Regions from separate parts of the Rummeliibacillus sp. BSL5 genome, predicted to be linked through region 3. Evidence: riboswitches for the same ligand, from Rfam matches in the RefSeq annotation. Region 3 holds a riboswitch; each other region holds the start of a gene.
What was found. Region 3 has a riboswitch for S-adenosylmethionine ahead of RCJ93_RS12390 (LLM class flavin-dependent oxidoreductase). Riboswitches for the same ligand answer to the same signal wherever they lie in the genome.

Region 1: it holds a riboswitch for S-adenosylmethionine, as region 3 does, so the genes downstream of both, metK (methionine adenosyltransferase) here and RCJ93_RS12390 (LLM class flavin-dependent oxidoreductase) in region 3, are expected to answer to the same signal.
Region 2: it holds a riboswitch for S-adenosylmethionine, as region 3 does, so the genes downstream of both, RCJ93_RS02950 (5-methyltetrahydropteroyltriglutamate--homocysteine S-methyltransferase) here and RCJ93_RS12390 (LLM class flavin-dependent oxidoreductase) in region 3, are expected to answer to the same signal.

What each region holds. Positions count from the first base shown of each region.
Region 1 is NZ_JAVGCV010000001.1:721,194-726,603, reverse strand. It holds gene RCJ93_RS03765 (hypothetical protein) at 1-46, shown strand, start outside; gene RCJ93_RS03760 (heavy metal translocating P-type ATPase) at 434-2,797, shown strand; SAM riboswitch class I at 2,973-3,093, shown strand; gene metK (methionine adenosyltransferase) at 3,186-4,373, shown strand; gene RCJ93_RS03750 (aminotransferase class I/II-fold pyridoxal phosphate-dependent enzyme) at 4,373-5,410, shown strand, end outside.
Region 2 is NZ_JAVGCV010000001.1:551,468-556,877, reverse strand. It holds gene RCJ93_RS02965 (reverse transcriptase-like protein) at 1-109, opposite strand, end outside; gene RCJ93_RS02960 (NAD(P)H-dependent flavin oxidoreductase) at 222-1,187, opposite strand; gene RCJ93_RS02955 (PH domain-containing protein) at 1,369-1,782, shown strand; gene RCJ93_RS02950 (5-methyltetrahydropteroyltriglutamate--homocysteine S-methyltransferase) at 1,835-2,938, opposite strand; SAM riboswitch class I at 3,068-3,168, opposite strand; gene RCJ93_RS02945 (nucleoside triphosphate pyrophosphohydrolase) at 3,272-3,598, opposite strand; gene RCJ93_RS02940 (hypothetical protein) at 3,846-4,061, shown strand; gene RCJ93_RS02935 (DUF4352 domain-containing protein) at 4,354-5,403, shown strand.
Region 3 is NZ_JAVGCV010000003.1:149,408-154,817, forward strand. It holds gene RCJ93_RS12380 (FAD-binding protein) at 1-492, opposite strand, end outside; gene RCJ93_RS12385 (ATP-grasp domain-containing protein) at 832-1,779, opposite strand; partial or broken gene RCJ93_RS12390 (LLM class flavin-dependent oxidoreductase) at 1,772-2,851, opposite strand; SAM riboswitch class I at 2,944-3,057, opposite strand; gene RCJ93_RS12395 (SDR family oxidoreductase) at 3,317-4,078, shown strand; gene RCJ93_RS12400 (helix-turn-helix domain-containing protein) at 4,631-5,410, shown strand, end outside.

The DNA of each region.
Region 1 (5,410 bases), on a different contig from region 3:
ATATCCTGGTGAACTTTATGAACACAAAATCACCATTATGGATTAAAAATTCAAAGCAAAATTCTAACTAGTATTCCTTGTCATTTCCTTATAATAGGCTGGGAAAATCCTTTCCTTTGGCAAAACCTACACTTTTGTGTAGGTTTTTTATTTTATCCGAAATCCTTTTTATTTGTATTTTAATTAAAATTCTGTTTATTCATTGACGTTTTTTATGTTAATGAATATAATGTAGTCAATACTATATATGAGCATTTGTTCATATATTGCTAGTGAAGTAATTAAGGGCTTAAATTTGCATACATTTAACATATGAATATTTGATCATATATTATTGAGAGGTGATGGGAATGCAAATAAAAGTAAATAGCTTGGTTAAAAAGGGTAGGGATTGTATGAAAGAACAGAAAAAAGAGAAAGGAGGATGAGTAAATTGGAAAACAAAGTAAAACATAAATTTCTGTTAGAAGGACTTGATTGTGCAAATTGCGCGATGAAAATTGAAAAAAGTGTAAATGGTATTCAATCCATTACTTCTTGTAATGTTAATTTTGCCACGAAAACATTGACGATGGAGATGGATAAGGCAAAAGAAATAGATACCATTGAAGAGGCAAGGCGTAATATTCATAGGCTAGAGCCACACATCAATATATTAGAAAAAGGACGGAAAGCAAGAAATACTCATAACCACACTCTGTACTTGGATGGACTTGATTGTGCAAATTGCGCAGCAAAGATAGAAAAAAGTGTAGGAGAATTAGAAGGAGTTACCAGTTCCTCTGTAGATTTTGTATCGAAAAAATTAATAATAGAAGTTTCCGAATCCGCCACTTCGGAACAATTGGTGATAAATGAGGCAGTGAAGCTAATTAACCGGATTGAACCACACGTGAAAGCCATAGAAGAATACGATAAAGATCCCCATGAACACAATCATGAAACTGGAAATATAAAAAAAGTGTTGGTTCGACTGGGAATTGGTATAGTTATAGGCTCGCTTGGCATGTTTACTCCTGTTTCAGGTATATATGAGTTAGCTATATTTCTTCTCGCCTATTTAATCGTAGGTGGGGATGTCATCTATAGGGCCTTTAGGAATATCTTGCGTGGTCAAGTATTTGATGAGCATTTTCTAATGGCTCTCGCAACCATTGGCGCGTTTGCAATCAAGCAATATCCAGAAGGTGTGGCTGTTATGCTGTTCTACCAAGTGGGCGAATTATTCCAAGGCATTGCTGTAAACCGTTCTCGGAAATCCATTGGCGATTTGATGGATATCAGACCGGACTATGCCAATATAAAAGTCGGAAATGAAATAAAAAAAGTTTCCCCTGATGAAGTAAAGATTGGGGATATCATTGTCATTAAACCAGGCGAAAAGGTTCCATTAGATGGAAAGGTCTTAGAAGGAAACTCCATGGTAGACACATCCGCGCTAACAGGTGAATCAGTTCCCAGAGAAGTGCAGTCTGGTTCTGATGTACTAAGTGGGTTTATCAATAAAAGTGGGCTATTGAGTGTAGAGGTAACTAAGGTATTTGGCGAGTCGACTGTTTCTAAAATACTAGATCTCGTACAAAATGCTAGCAGTCGAAAAGCACCAACCGAAAATTTTATTACGAAATTTGCTCGTTATTACACACCGGTTGTCGTTATTGTAGCTGCTGCATTAGCTTTCATACCACCGCTATTGTTAAATGGCGCAACTTTTTCGGATTGGATTTATCGGGCGCTGGTATTCTTAGTTATCTCTTGTCCTTGTGCGTTGGTGGTTTCTATTCCATTAGGATTCTTTGGGGGAATAGGAGCAGCATCTAAGATGGGTATCTTGGTCAAAGGAAGCAACTATTTAGAAGCTCTAAATAATGTGAAGTATGTTGTGTTCGACAAGACGGGTACCTTAACCAAAGGCGTATTTGAAGTCACGACCATTTGCCCATATGGTAATATTTCGAAAGAAGACCTATTGGAATATGCTGCTTTTGCTGAAACTCATTCCAATCACCCAATCGCACAGTCAATACGAAATGCATATGGGAAAGAATTAAGCGTTGACAAGATACAAGAGTACAATGAAATTTCAGGCCACGGTACTGCTGTAACAGTTGATGGAAAAGAAATTTTAGCTGGAAATGCAAAACTAATGAACAAAGAAAACATAGCATTCAAGGAACCTAGTGAGATTGGAACGATTGTTCATATTGCCCTAAATCGTAATTATGCTGGGTATATTGTTATAGCAGATGAACTAAAAGAAGATTCTGTTCAAGCAGTTCGTTCTTTAAAAGAACTAGGCATAAAAAAGACCATCATGCTGACTGGTGATGCAGCATCTGTAGCGAAATCTGTGGGCGAGAAACTTGGGCTTGATGAGGTGCATGCTGAATTATTGCCGCAACACAAAGTAGAAGAAATCGAAAAAATTGATGCCCAGAAAAATTCTAAAGAAAAGTTAATTTTTGTTGGGGATGGTATCAATGATACACCTGTATTAGCTCGTGCTGATGTCGGAATGGCAATGGGAGGATTAGGATCAGATGCAGCGATTGAAGCAGCAGATATCGTTATAATGACCGATGAACCTTCTAAGATACCAGCAGCTATAGGTATTGCAAAACGGACTCGAGTGATTGTGTGGCAAAATATTCTCTTTGCATTAGGTGTGAAAGGTATATTCCTGCTATTAGGTGCCTTTGGCATTGCCACTATGTGGGAAGCAGTTTTCTCTGACGTTGGGGTTACATTGCTAGCTGTGTTAAATGCTATGCGTGTCCTTCGAGTACCGAACCGCTAATTTTCTACCGCAAGAACCCTAAAACTCTAAGTATTAAAAGAGTTTTAGGGTTCTATTTATCAATATTGAGGGCTTTTTTAGTAGATTTTTAATTCAACAAAATAAAAAAAGTTTTAAAAATAGATTGACAGTCAAAAAAAATTCAATTACTATAAGCCTTAGCAAAATAAAGTTGCTCTTATTAAAAACCGTTGAGACGAGGGGTCTAAGATACGGTGGCAAACCAAACTGATATTTATCAGTTCATGGGGCTCAACCTGAGCACAAAATGTACAAAGTTTTGTGAACGATAAGAGGATAAGCAGTTGATATTAATCGAAGCTTTCCTTCTAATGGTTGGAGAGCTTTTTTGTATGCTAATATTTACATTTTTTAGTAGGAGAGGATTATATTGACTGAAAAAATTTTATTTACTTCGGAATCGGTGTCAGAAGGACATCCCGATAAAATCGCAGACCAAATCTCGGATGCTGTATTAGATGCAGCTTTAGCTCAAGATCCATTTTCAAGAGTTGCATGTGAAGTGTTTACGACAACAAATATGGTTATTATCGGGGGAGAAATCACAACTTCTGCCATATTAGATATTGAGAGAATTGCTCGTGACACATTACTTGAGATTGGTTACAGTGATGCACAATTCGGTATTGACGGACATACTTGCAACATTCAAGTACTTGTTCATACACAATCACCAGATATTGCAATGGGTGTCGATTCTTCAAGTGATCTAAAGGAGATTGGAGCAGGAGATCAAGGGATAATGTTTGGCTATGCAACGGATGAAACAGAAACATATATGCCGCTTGCAATTGAAATCGCTCATACCTTGATGAAAAAAGCTTCTTTCTTAAGAAAAATTGGAGACTTTAAATGGGCACGCCCAGATATGAAATCTCAAGTGACGATCGACTATACAAATCCGACTAAACCAAGAATAGAAACAATATTACTCTCTATTCAGCATGATGAAGATGTAAATATGGCTGAATTCAAGAATTATATAAACGAACAGATTGTACAAGAAACAATTCGCACATTTGGAATGAATGAAGATGTAAATACATTAATCAATCCAACAGGACGTTTCGTTATTGGAGGACCACATGGCGATGCAGGTCTTACCGGCCGTAAGATTATCGTGGATACTTATGGAGGAGCAGCAAAACACGGAGGCGGCGCATTTTCAGGGAAAGATTGTACAAAAGTAGACCGCTCAGCAGCTTATGCAGCTCGTTATGTTGCTAAAAATATTGTAGCTGCTAAATTTGCCAAACGTTGTGAAATCCAGCTGTCTTACGCCATAGGGGTTAGTGAGCCAATAAGTATCGCGATTGATACCTTCGGAACAGAAACCGTAGACAAAGATCAACTACTGCAAGCTATTCGCAAGACATTCGATTTAACACCTGGAGGAATTATCAATATGCTTAATCTTCGGAATCCTCAGTTCAAACAGGTAGCAGCATATGGACACTTTGGGCGACATGATTTAAATTTGCCATGGGAACAGCTTGATAAAGTAAGTGCTTTAAGGGAAGCCGTTGCAGGCGATTTAGCAGGAGCAACTCGTTAATGGCACAAGTGCTGCAAGAAATCCTTAACGAAAAATATGATATTTGTTCCCAAGAACGGATGCCGTTGTTTGAAGCGCTCGTTAACTATGCAAAGAAAAATACCACCCCTTTTGATGTGCCGGGGCATAAAATGGGAGCTTTAAAAAGCCCATTAAACGATGTCTTTAGTGACTTTACGATGAAAATGGATGTCAATTCGATGAAAGAATTGGATTTATTAAGCCATCCGTCATCAGTCATTCAAGAGGCACAACAGTTAGCAGCAGAAGCTTTTAGGGCAAAAGAGGCGTATTTTTTAGTCAATGGAACATCGATTGGTATCTTAGCTATGATTCTATCGGCGTGTAAGCCAGGGGATCATATACTGGTTCCAAGAAACTGTCATAAATCAGTAATGAATGGCATAATTTTGAGCGGCGCCTGTCCAGTATTTTTAGAGCCTGAAGTGGATCAACACTTTGGAATTTCCCATGGTGTCTCTGTTAGAACGATTGAAAAGGCATTAACATTACATCCAAACGCAAAAGCTCTGCTCGTTACGTATCCAACTTATTTTGGGACGATGAATGATTTGGAGAAAATTTGCACACTTGCACATAAGCAAAATATAACAGTGATTGTGGATAGCGCCCATGGAACGCATTTATCATTTGTTGACTCTTTGCCCGACCCCATCCAAGCAGGAGCAGACTTGGTCACAATGAGTATGCATAAAACTGGTGGTTCGCTAACGCAAAGTTCTATCTTGCTTTTAAACAGCGATCGAATTTCGAGAGAACAAATTCAAAAATCATTGAATATGCTCCAGTCGACAAGTGCTAGCTATCTTCTAATGAGTTCCTTGGATGTTGCTAGGCATGAATTAGTATTATATGGTGCCATTCGTTATCATTCTTTAAAAGAAATCATTGAACAAACAATCATTGAAATAGAAGAACATACTTCCTTTGAAGTATTAAAGAATAGCTATGTAAAACATAGATTTAGTCAATTGCATGATTATACAAAGCTTGTCATCAGAGTGAATGAAAGCGGA
Region 2 (5,410 bases), on a different contig from region 3:
TATCTTCTGCCATTTTAAGTGCTTTACCAGCTTCCATTTGATCAGAGCGAAAGACTGTCTCCATACCACCACGTGGAATTTTGTAAGTCCATTCGATTGTAATTTTCATTGTAACCTCCATCATTTTATCTTTTTAAGCCTATTGTCACCAATATACAGATTAATTATGATATAGCAGCTCACCTAACACAAAAAGCCTCTAATAAAGAGGCTGCAATAGGCTACTCGCCTAAAATTCGTGCTAATCGTTTTTGCCCGCTCACTGCTGTTTCTATCACCTCGTCAAATAGTTGAGCGACAGACGGCACATGATCAATCAAACCAATTACTTGGCCAGCCCAGCCAAAACCACTTTCTTGCTCGCCATCATAAATATATTTGCAATTCGCTTCACCACTAATCATTTCTTTCAAATCTTCATAAGTTGCTCCGCTTTCTTCTTTTTGAAGTATTTTTTCTGTGAAAGGAGATTTAATGGTGCGAGCAGGAGCACCAAGTGACCGCTTGATTACGATAGTATCTGTTTCTTTTCCGTGAATAATCGCTTGCTTATACACTTCACTTGCATGGACGCATTCTTTAGTGGCGATAAAACGTGTACCCATTTCAATACCTTCAGCACCAAGCGAGAGGCCTGCAAGCAATCCTCTACCATCGCCAATACCGCCACTAGCAAGAACAGGAATAGATACGGATTCAACAACGCGCGGTACAAGAACTATTGTGCCAATATCTTCGCGTCCTAAATGGCCGCCACCTTCTTGACCAACTGCCATCAATATATCTGCTCCTAGTTCTTCCGCTTTCTGAGCTTGCCTTACTCCTGAAACCAAGACTAGAGTGCGAATATCTTCATTTTTAACGCGTTTTAACACTGGTGCTGGATTACCACCTGTAATAGAAATAGCAGGTACTTTCTCTTCAATTGCGGTTTCTAAAAGCTCTTCATATGCATTTTGATGTTTTGAAATAGCGAAGTTGACGCCAAAAGGACGATCTGTTAATGTACGCACTTTTCGGATTTCATCTCGAAGTTTTTCCTTAGATCCCAAAGTAGCGGCTGTAATCTGTCCTAGACCGCCAGCATTTGAAACCGCAGCGCATAAATCGGCGTAAGCCAAATAAGCAAGGCCACCTTGGACAATGGGATACTTAATACCAAGAATCTCGGTTACTCGTGTTTTCAATTTGGACACCCCCATGTATTGTATGTATCTTTCTATTAGTATAAGGGAATGCAAAGAATTTTCATATTATTATTGGAACTAAAATAGAATGAAATGCGGGTCTACATTTGATAAAGTAATATAAAGAATTAATTTCCATATATGAATGTCTTAAAAATAAATTAGCGAAAGGATTTATCAGATGTATTACCCATCTAAAAAAGATTTATGGCAATACCCTTTATATTGGGGTACAATCATTGCTTGTTTCGCACCTCTTGTTGCAGGAAGGGATTATGTAGTCCTTGTTTTTACTGTACCGTTAGCAATTTTGCTCATATGGGGTTGGTTTTGTACAGGATATAAAGTTAATCAAAGCTACCTGATTATTCGAAATGGCCCCTTCAAAAAGAAAGTTCCTATCAAAGAGATTAAAACAATTTCTAAAACCAAAAATCTGCTTGCTGCCCCTGCCCTTTCAATAGATCGATTGGAGATCATTTATGACGCAGACAATAAAATGGCACTTGCATCTCCAAAGGAGCAGCTGCAATTTTTAGCTACTCTAAAAAGTATTAACCCTAAAATTGAATTAGACTCCAAGCTAAATCAGTAAAGCCATCTATGAATCAAAATAAGGAACAGCTTTACTAGCTGTTCCCAATACCTTAGCCCCAAATCTCTTTTGATATATCAACAATAAACTTTAATTTTGCCCATTGTTCTTCTTCCGTTAGAATATTACCATGATGGGTTGAAGCGAACCCACACTGCGGGCTAATACATAGCTGCTCGAGTGGTACAAATTGTGTTGCTTCTTCTACACGAGCTTTGATGTTTTCCTTGTCTTCCAACTCGCCAAATTTTGAAGTAAATACTCCAAGCACTACTTGCGGCCCTCCCTTTGGAATATAGGTTAGTGGTGTGAAGTCGCCAGAACGATTGTCATCATATTCTAAGAAAAATCCGTCCACTTTTTCATTTGCGAACAAAGTTGGAGCAATTTTAGCATAACTTCCTTCAAATGCCCATTTTGAACGATAATTCCCCCGGCATAAGTGTGTCGTTACTATTAAATCTTCCGGTTTGCCTTCTAACACTCCATTTGCTACCCGAAGCGCAAGGTTAATCAATTCTTCACGTGAATATCCACTGTCGTTAAATGGAATATTCTCAGCATTCAGTCCCGCAATATAGACATCATCCAGTTGCAAATAACGACAACCTGCTTCATAGAAGGCTTGGATTGCATCCCGGTAAGTTTGGATTATATCGCTCGCATATTCCTCGATATCTGGATAAATGTCAAGGTTTCTAATGCCAGCATTGAATAATTGGTTTGGGCTCGGTATCGTTTGTTTTGGAATTGCCCGATCTCCTACAATTTCTTTGAACTCTAGAAAATCTTGAATATGCGGATGATTTGAGTTAAAAGAAATCTTTCCGTTATTACGAACATCATATTTTTCTGTTTCTTCTCCTTTAAATTGGAAGCCGTATTCTGGGACATATCCTTCAACACCATTTAAATGTTCAAGAAAATCTGTATGCCAAAATCTACGTCGAAACTCTCCATCAGTTACTGCTTGTAAACCGACATCAATCTGTTTGTCCACCGCTTTTTTGATCTCTTCCGTCTCAATCTGATGTAATTGTTCTGCGGATATGTTACCTTCTTGATAGTCCTTACGTGCTTGGTGAATGCTTTCTGGTCTTAATAAACTACCTACATGATCAGCTCTAAATGGTGCTTTTACTAACGTCTTTGTCATCAAAATCTCTCCCTTAGTTTCATTTAGTTAATTGACTAATTGACTCCAACTCTTCTATCCTCTAAATAGAAAAACCCTCTTCTTAATGAATAAGAAGAGGGTTGGAATACCATACGAAAAAAAACGCTCCTCTTATCTGCTAGCTTTACGCTACTGGAATTGGCACAGTACTATAATAGTCCGCTGCCGAGGCTTCAAAGGGCCAGTCCCTCCACCTCTCTGGATAAGAAAATCAACATATTAAGTTTGTATAAGTATATAATAACGCAATAAATAGAATTGTCAATGTTTTTTAAAAATTTTTAATTTAGCATTTTAATCTATCTATATATTCTACTCATCTAGCACCTCAACCAAATAAATACCTTTTGAAAAACGTCCACTTTTTTCAGCTTTAGCTAAACGTGATTCTTCCAATTCTTTCAATGAAATATTATAAACTTCTAATGCTGTATGTATAAGTTCCAAAAGGTCTGCCAATTCTTCCTTCATCTCTTCCCTATTTTTTGCTTCGTTTACTTCATAGGCTTCCTCTATGAATTTTTGCTTCATTTTCTGTAGTAACTCTTGTTCACTTAATTGTTCAACTATACATTTTTCCCCTTTTCCTTCGATGATTTGCGGGATAAAATCTCGGACTAATTTATTGTAAATTGGCAATTTGTACTCACCTACCTCTGAGTATTTTAGTATAAATAGAGTTTTTAGTACTGTTTCTTTTTTCTCTATTTTACACTATTTTATAAGAAAAACTAGAATTTAGAAGTAATACATTTTATCCTTTATAGGAAACCATCAGCTGATCACCACTATTACCGATTACACACAAAAATTGCCGAATTCTGTTTAAAAAATGGTTTAACTTTTTGAATTGAGGCTATATGTAAAGTAAGAAAGGATGATGAAAATGAAAAAAAATGACAAAGCCGAAAATTTAAAAGAAGGACCATTAGATACACCAGATGAAGTAAAGTCTGATAAAGAAAGTATCTATGACAAAGACCCTGAAATGCAAACGGTTGATCCCATCCCAATGGAGGAGTTAAATCAACAAGTTGAAGATGAAAAACACAACCATCATACAAAGGATACCTCTTCAAGTGAAGAGCGCTATCCTGGCTAGGCTAGTGCTTCTCTATTACTCACATACATCCGTGCAAGACATGTATAAGAGACTTTCATGAGAGTGAAGGTCTCTTTTCTCAAGGGGCGGAATACGAACAAATACATACGGCAACTAGAAGAATCCATACCCTTTCACTGCTTATTTATAAGCATTTCACAAAAATTTTGCAGTTGAATACCTTAGAATGATGATTCTATTGTGAAAGATTGGTTACCATTTGGTTCAGCAAATTAAAAAGAAAACGGAGGGGTTTCCTATTAACAGAAAGAATTGGTGGCTGCTAAGCCTATTGGCTATTCTTACCCTTGCCTTAGCGGCATGTGGAAGCAGCAAAAAAACAAACAAATCTGGAAGCGAAGCGAGTGATATTGCGTTTAAAGTTAATTCTGGAGAATATGTAACAATTACCAAGTATGATGAAACCGAGGAAAAGACATATCTCAAATTAAATGTGACAGTCCAAAATAAATCTAAAAATGAAATCCCAGTAAATTCTTCAAACTTTAGTTTATATGGTAGTAAAGATGATGAAAAAATTGACTCTGTCTATGTAAATCCACCGGATGAAGAATCTTTTAAAGAACTATCAGGAAGTATCTCTCCTGAGAAAAAAGCGAGTGGTGACCTCTTTTACCCTGTCAATAAAGAAGAAAAGTATGAGCTTCATTATCAACCGCGCATTTATGATGACAAAGGTGAGAAACATAAAGAGTTAGTAGTATCAGTGGATCCGTCGAAGTATAAAAATGATTCAGAGAATGCCAAGAAAGCTGTAGCAGCTTATGTTGATCAAGTTTTCTTAAGCAATGACAATCCAGATTTTAAATCCTTACTCACAAATGATGTCTTAGCAGACAGCCAAAAGTTTGATGAAGAACTTGCCAATCAATTGAAGGAAGGCTTTGGTGAGTTTACACCATCCATGCGTTTGGAAAAAATGTTTATTGAAAAATACCGAAACGCTTTAAATAAAAAAATTGAGCCTACTTATAAAATCGCTTATGGTGATTCAAAACAAGCTAAAATAAATGTTAGCTTTAAAAATTTCGACACATCAGATCTTTATAAACAATCTCGAAAAGTAAGCGAACAATTTGCTAAGAAAAACCAAAATAAATATAGCTATAAAGAATATAAAAAAGCTCAAGAAGATGCTTTAAATTACACATTTAGCCGTATTGATCAAATTATGAACAATACGAGTTTGAAAGATGATAGTCGTGAATATGCACTCATTTTAAAAGAAGCAGATGGTAAATGGACAATTCAAAAGACAGACCAAGATATGAATAGCGAATACGATGATTTGCTTAAAGCATTCGTATTACAGACTTATTAAATAAAAA
Region 3 (5,410 bases):
CCGCCCATGCGCATTTACTGAAAGGGAACCGCCGATTGTAAAAATGGACTGAGACTGTGTCACTTTCAAGGCTAAACCATATGGGAGTATTGCCTCTTGGACATTTTCCCAAGTAGCTCCTGCTTCTACTCGAATCTTTTTTTCCTGCTTGTTAATTTCTAGGATCCTGTTGAAAGTCCGCATGTCGAGAACAACACCATCTTTATAATATGTATGACCCCCTTGCGAATGCTGCAACCCAGCAATTGAGATCTTCTGGCCGTTCTTATTTGCCTCTTTTACAATCCTTTGCAAATCATTTCGGTTTTCCGCAGTCACGACCTTTTCCACACGTTCAGGAAGAAGGCCCGTGTAGTCTGTTACTAAACCGCTTTGGGAAAGCCCATACTTTCTTTTCTCAATAGGGATGTTCCAGCATATGGCACCCACGAACAGAACAACTAAACTCCCTAGAAACCACGGTTTTTTGAGTAGCTCGGTTATCTTTGGCATAGCAACTCCTCCCTGTCGTACTGTGAGCTGGAATAATAATACGTTCATTATACAATGTCAGCTACAGAAAAAAACCGGTTATTTTCATAACATGCGCCAGATATCCAAACAATAGTTTATAAATTCATTGAAAATATACTAAAACATCATATAATCAAAAATCAGTTTATGAAACTTGCAATTTTACATTAATTTAACATCTTCTAAAAACGTTGACTTCAGATAAACCCCTAGAAAAAGCGTTAGTCCTCGCAAAGCGACTAGGAAAAAAAAACGGCCTCAGCCGTTTTTTATTGTCCAATTGATTTGATCATACGGATCCAAGATTAACTCGCTAGCCTATACAGTCACTTCCAATTTTTTAAGCTCTCCACCTAAATACTTAGCTATTTCAAGCATTCCATAAATACCTCTGTTGGCTTCCGCTTCACTGTTGTAATTGGTATTTGTATTAATATCATATGTGTAAATATGACCTTCTTTATCTTGGATAAACTCTATACCTGCGATTTTTATATCATTGGCTGCTAGCAGACGTTCATATTTCTCAAAAATAGGATGTTCAAAGCCTTCTCTAATCTGGAATTTTGCAGGTTTGGCGCTTTCTTCTCCAACAGGGCAGAAAAGATCATCAATTGCACATGCATCGGCAGGACATAATTCAAAGCCTTCAGAAGTATCCACCCGAACAGCATAAAAATACTTTCCACCAATAAATTCACTACGTGTAATAATAGACTCAGGAGACTCGATATATTCCTGCAGCAATGTAATTCCATCGACTGGTTCCTCAAAGCTATCACTATCAATATAGTTTTGCAGGGCCTCTACAGACGTAAAAAGTTGTACCCCAAGCCCTTTTCCAGCTCGGTTATGCTTTGTTATAAATTTCTTTGAGCCAAATGCCTCTGCTGCTTTCAGAATTTCTTCTCTTCCTACTGCAGCAATTGTTTTCGGTGTTTTGATGCCGTACTTCTCTAGTTCTAAGTACTGTAAGACCTTACTTACCTCTAGCTGAAGGGCACGGCTTCCATTGATCACTACTCTGCCATGGTGCTCCAACCAAGAGAGAACAGCACTTGTTAACTCTGGAGCAAATCGGTTGCCTCGTGTATGAGATGAAGCACTCATGCGATTGTAAAAAATCCCTTCAGGTGGAACAGATGTAAGATCAACTGTCCCTTTTACAAGATTCCAATCTTCATAAGGAAGTTCTAACTCTTCTAATCTTTTAAATAGATGTTCTGTCCATTCACTATTCTCATGAATTACGTATATTTTAGACATGATATTCCTGCCCCCTGCTTTTGTTTTCTATGATTGTGGACCTTAATTCTTCCACTTTCGGCATAACCTGTTTCGAAAAGCGCTCCAGTTCCTCTAGCTGTGGAGAACATTGTAATAGTAGCAAATTAACTCCTGCTTCCTCAAAGGCTATGATTTGATTCGCAATGTGCTCAGGTGTGCCAACTAAATTTGGTCGGATTCCGCGATTAGATACTGAATAATCCTGTAACTGAATTTGATGTTCAAGCTCTGACTTAGATGTAAAGTCTTTAAAGCCTACATATCCACTTAGATTGTTCACCGTTGTAATTCGCTTTAATTCTTCTTGCGCTTCTTCTTCCGTATCACGGCAAATCACATAGGCTGCCATTCAAATGGTTTTAAAGGGCTCACGACCAGCTTCTTTTCTACGCGACTTCATATCAGAAATCTTAGCCTTCGCTTCCCCTACTGTATGACCATGAATGACATAGGCATCACATAGCGATGAAATGATTTGTTTACCTTTTTCACTTTCCCCGCCAGCATATAAAATTGGATGAGGACATTGCACTGGTTTAGGCGAAAGCTTTGCTTGCTCTATTTGATAAAACTTCCCCTGATAAGAAAATGTATCTTCCGACCATAAGCCTTTCAATATTTCAATAAACTCGGCCGTTCTATCATAGCGCTCGTCATGTTCGGTAAAATCGCCGCCATATTGTTTCGCCTCTTCTGCCCACCAGCCCGAAACTACATTTAATGTGAAACGTCCCTTGCTAATATGATCAATAGTTGCCGCCATTTTTGCAGTTACAGCAGGATTATGAAATACGGGGCGAACGGCTGCCATGATCTCAATTTTTTCTGTTACTGCTGCCAAAGCTGCCGCCGTAGACCATGCCTCTAACGAATCTTGGTCAGTGCCTTTAATATCATTTAAATATAGTTCTGCGATTAATGTTGTATCATATCCCCATTTTTCTGCTGATTGAATGATTGTTTTCGCATACTCATACGTGGGTGGCATATTTTCTTCCTCTACATTTCTTAACCAACCACCAAAAATAGGCAACCAAAATCCGTACTTCATTTCTCCACTCCTTTTCCCCCTGCTATTTATACAAATAAAAAAGTCTCCTCCCGAGATAGGGAAAGAGACTTTTAACAAAACAAGTTTGTCTTCTCCTATCTTCCAAGCTATATGCCTGATGGAATTAGCACAGTATTCTACTACATTAGTAGAACCTGTTGCTGAGGTTTCAAAGGGCCATGTCCCTCCACCTCTCTGGATAGATCGAATTATTTGATTTTTGAAATTTCAACTTAAAATGAATATTACCCATAATATGAACCATTGTCAATAGATTATGCCATTAATTCTTACTAAGTTAATAAGAAAAGGAGGTTTATTAAATTTTCTTAGCCTTTGAACGATGTTAATCCCTATAGTAAGTGGGTAGTATTAGGATATACTACCATGGGCTACTGAAAAATTGTCAGTACAGCATACTGTATTTTTATCAGAATCACATGCTATTAGAAAAGAGGAATTACATTGAAACTTTCAGGAAATACAATCCTTATCACAGGCGGAAGTTCTGGAATTGGCTTAGCTTTTGCAGAACGATTTTTAAAAGCAGGAAACAAAGTCATCGTTACAGGACGGAGAGAAAATGTTCTTCAGCAGGCAAAAGAAAAGTTCCCAGAGCTGATCATTCATCAAAGCGATGTAAGCATGGAATCTGAGCGCATTTCCCTATTCGAATGGGTAACAGAAAACTATCCCGAAGTGAATGTGTTAGTGAACAACGCAGGAATGCAACAACGCTTTAACATATTAAAGGCAGATGCAAAGAACGATTGGGCTTATTTCAATCAAGAAATCACCACCAACATTGAAGCGCCATTCCATATGACCATGCTTTTTGTACCCTATTTCGCTAAAAAAGAAGAAGCTACTTTTATCAACATTACATCTGGGTTAGCTTTTACCCCGATGGTCATCGCGCCAATCTATTCAGCTACGAAGGCAGCATTCCACTCCTTTACGATGAGCTTGCGTCACCAGCTTGCCGAAACAGGTATAGAAGTGATTGAAGTTGCCCCTCCAGCAGTCAACACAGATCTAGGCGGTGCCGGACTGCATACAAATGGTGAGCCATTAGATGAATTCGCAGATGGCATTTTCAAGGGCTTACGAGAAGGCAAACAAGAAATCGGGTACGGCTCTTCCGTTGAACGGCTCCGCATGCCACGAGATAAGTCAGATGAGCATGTAGCCAATATGTATAATGCCATGAAACATACAATTGAATAACATGCTTGAATAAAAAAACTCGCCACAATCGGCGAGTTTTTTTCTGTACCATTGGTAAACCAATCCTTCAAATTATTTTAAGAATCACGGACATGAGTACAGATCGAAAACCGTTTACTTCATAGAATACTAATGTGTGAGATACACAATAACAAAAGAGCGGTAAACAGCACGACAAACAAGATGCTCTAGCGAAAACAAAAATAGTTACTACTGGAGAAGCATTATCTAATCGCATTCAATACGTAGTAAATGATTTTGTAAGAATTAAAGCAGTATCTAATAAAATACGTGGTCGTGATAACGCTCTTGCACAAAACATTTAAAAAAATGTATAAACAATGTCAACCCATTCATTCAAATACCATCTCATCCCATTCAGATTATCATCTTATGTAAAATAAATTCGCATCTCACACATTAAATTGAGGAATGTACAACAAATTGTTGTACATTCTTCTTTATATTGTAAACAAAAATATTTTTTATTTTATGTCCCCTTTTCCCTACTTTCTTCTATTTACTTTATAAAAGCAGAAAGAAGGAAAAAACATGGCACGTTTTGAATATTTAGCACCTTATACATCTTTTACAACTGTACAAGAAATGGACGAGCAAGTGGAACAACACATCCGCAAGCATTACTACAATTTGACCCCATCCGATAAGGCCGTTCTCTATAAAATGGCTTCGCATGCATTGGATTATCCAGGTGCCTGCCACTTAAAGGCACAAACAATTTCAAGTGCTTTAGGCATTTCTGTAAGAACTGTGTTCCGCACGCTCAAACGTTTAGAAGAGTTACAGATTATCAAACGCATCCAAACAAAAAAGATGAATGGCATCAAAGGCGCCAACATCTTTTCTATTTTACCTTGTGATGACACATTGGTCGTGGCACATCAAGAAGAAGCTGAAACCCCTTGCGAGAGTAAGGTAGAAGCAGTGCAACTGGAACAGGAACCATCTTTTTCTTCTAATCCTAAACATCAATACGGTAAACATACATACCCGATGTTAAATACATCTCTTCGTAATAGAATTTTTCATTATCTTTCATCAACAACTGGCAACACCTCAGAAACAAAGAAGTTTGTAGATGTCGTGTACAAGCAACTAAAACCGTTGCTGGAATGGGAAATCTACCAAGTCCGCAAACAACAGCTCGAAGACATCAGCTTTACAGCCTTCAAAGAAACCATTCAGCAGACCAAGAAGCAATTCATCCGCAACCCCTTTGGCTATATGTATAAAAAGCTAGATAGAAAACTGGATCGGTTTATGGTGGAAGTGATGGAGTTTTATGAGGAGGAGAGTCGGAATGGGAGTGAG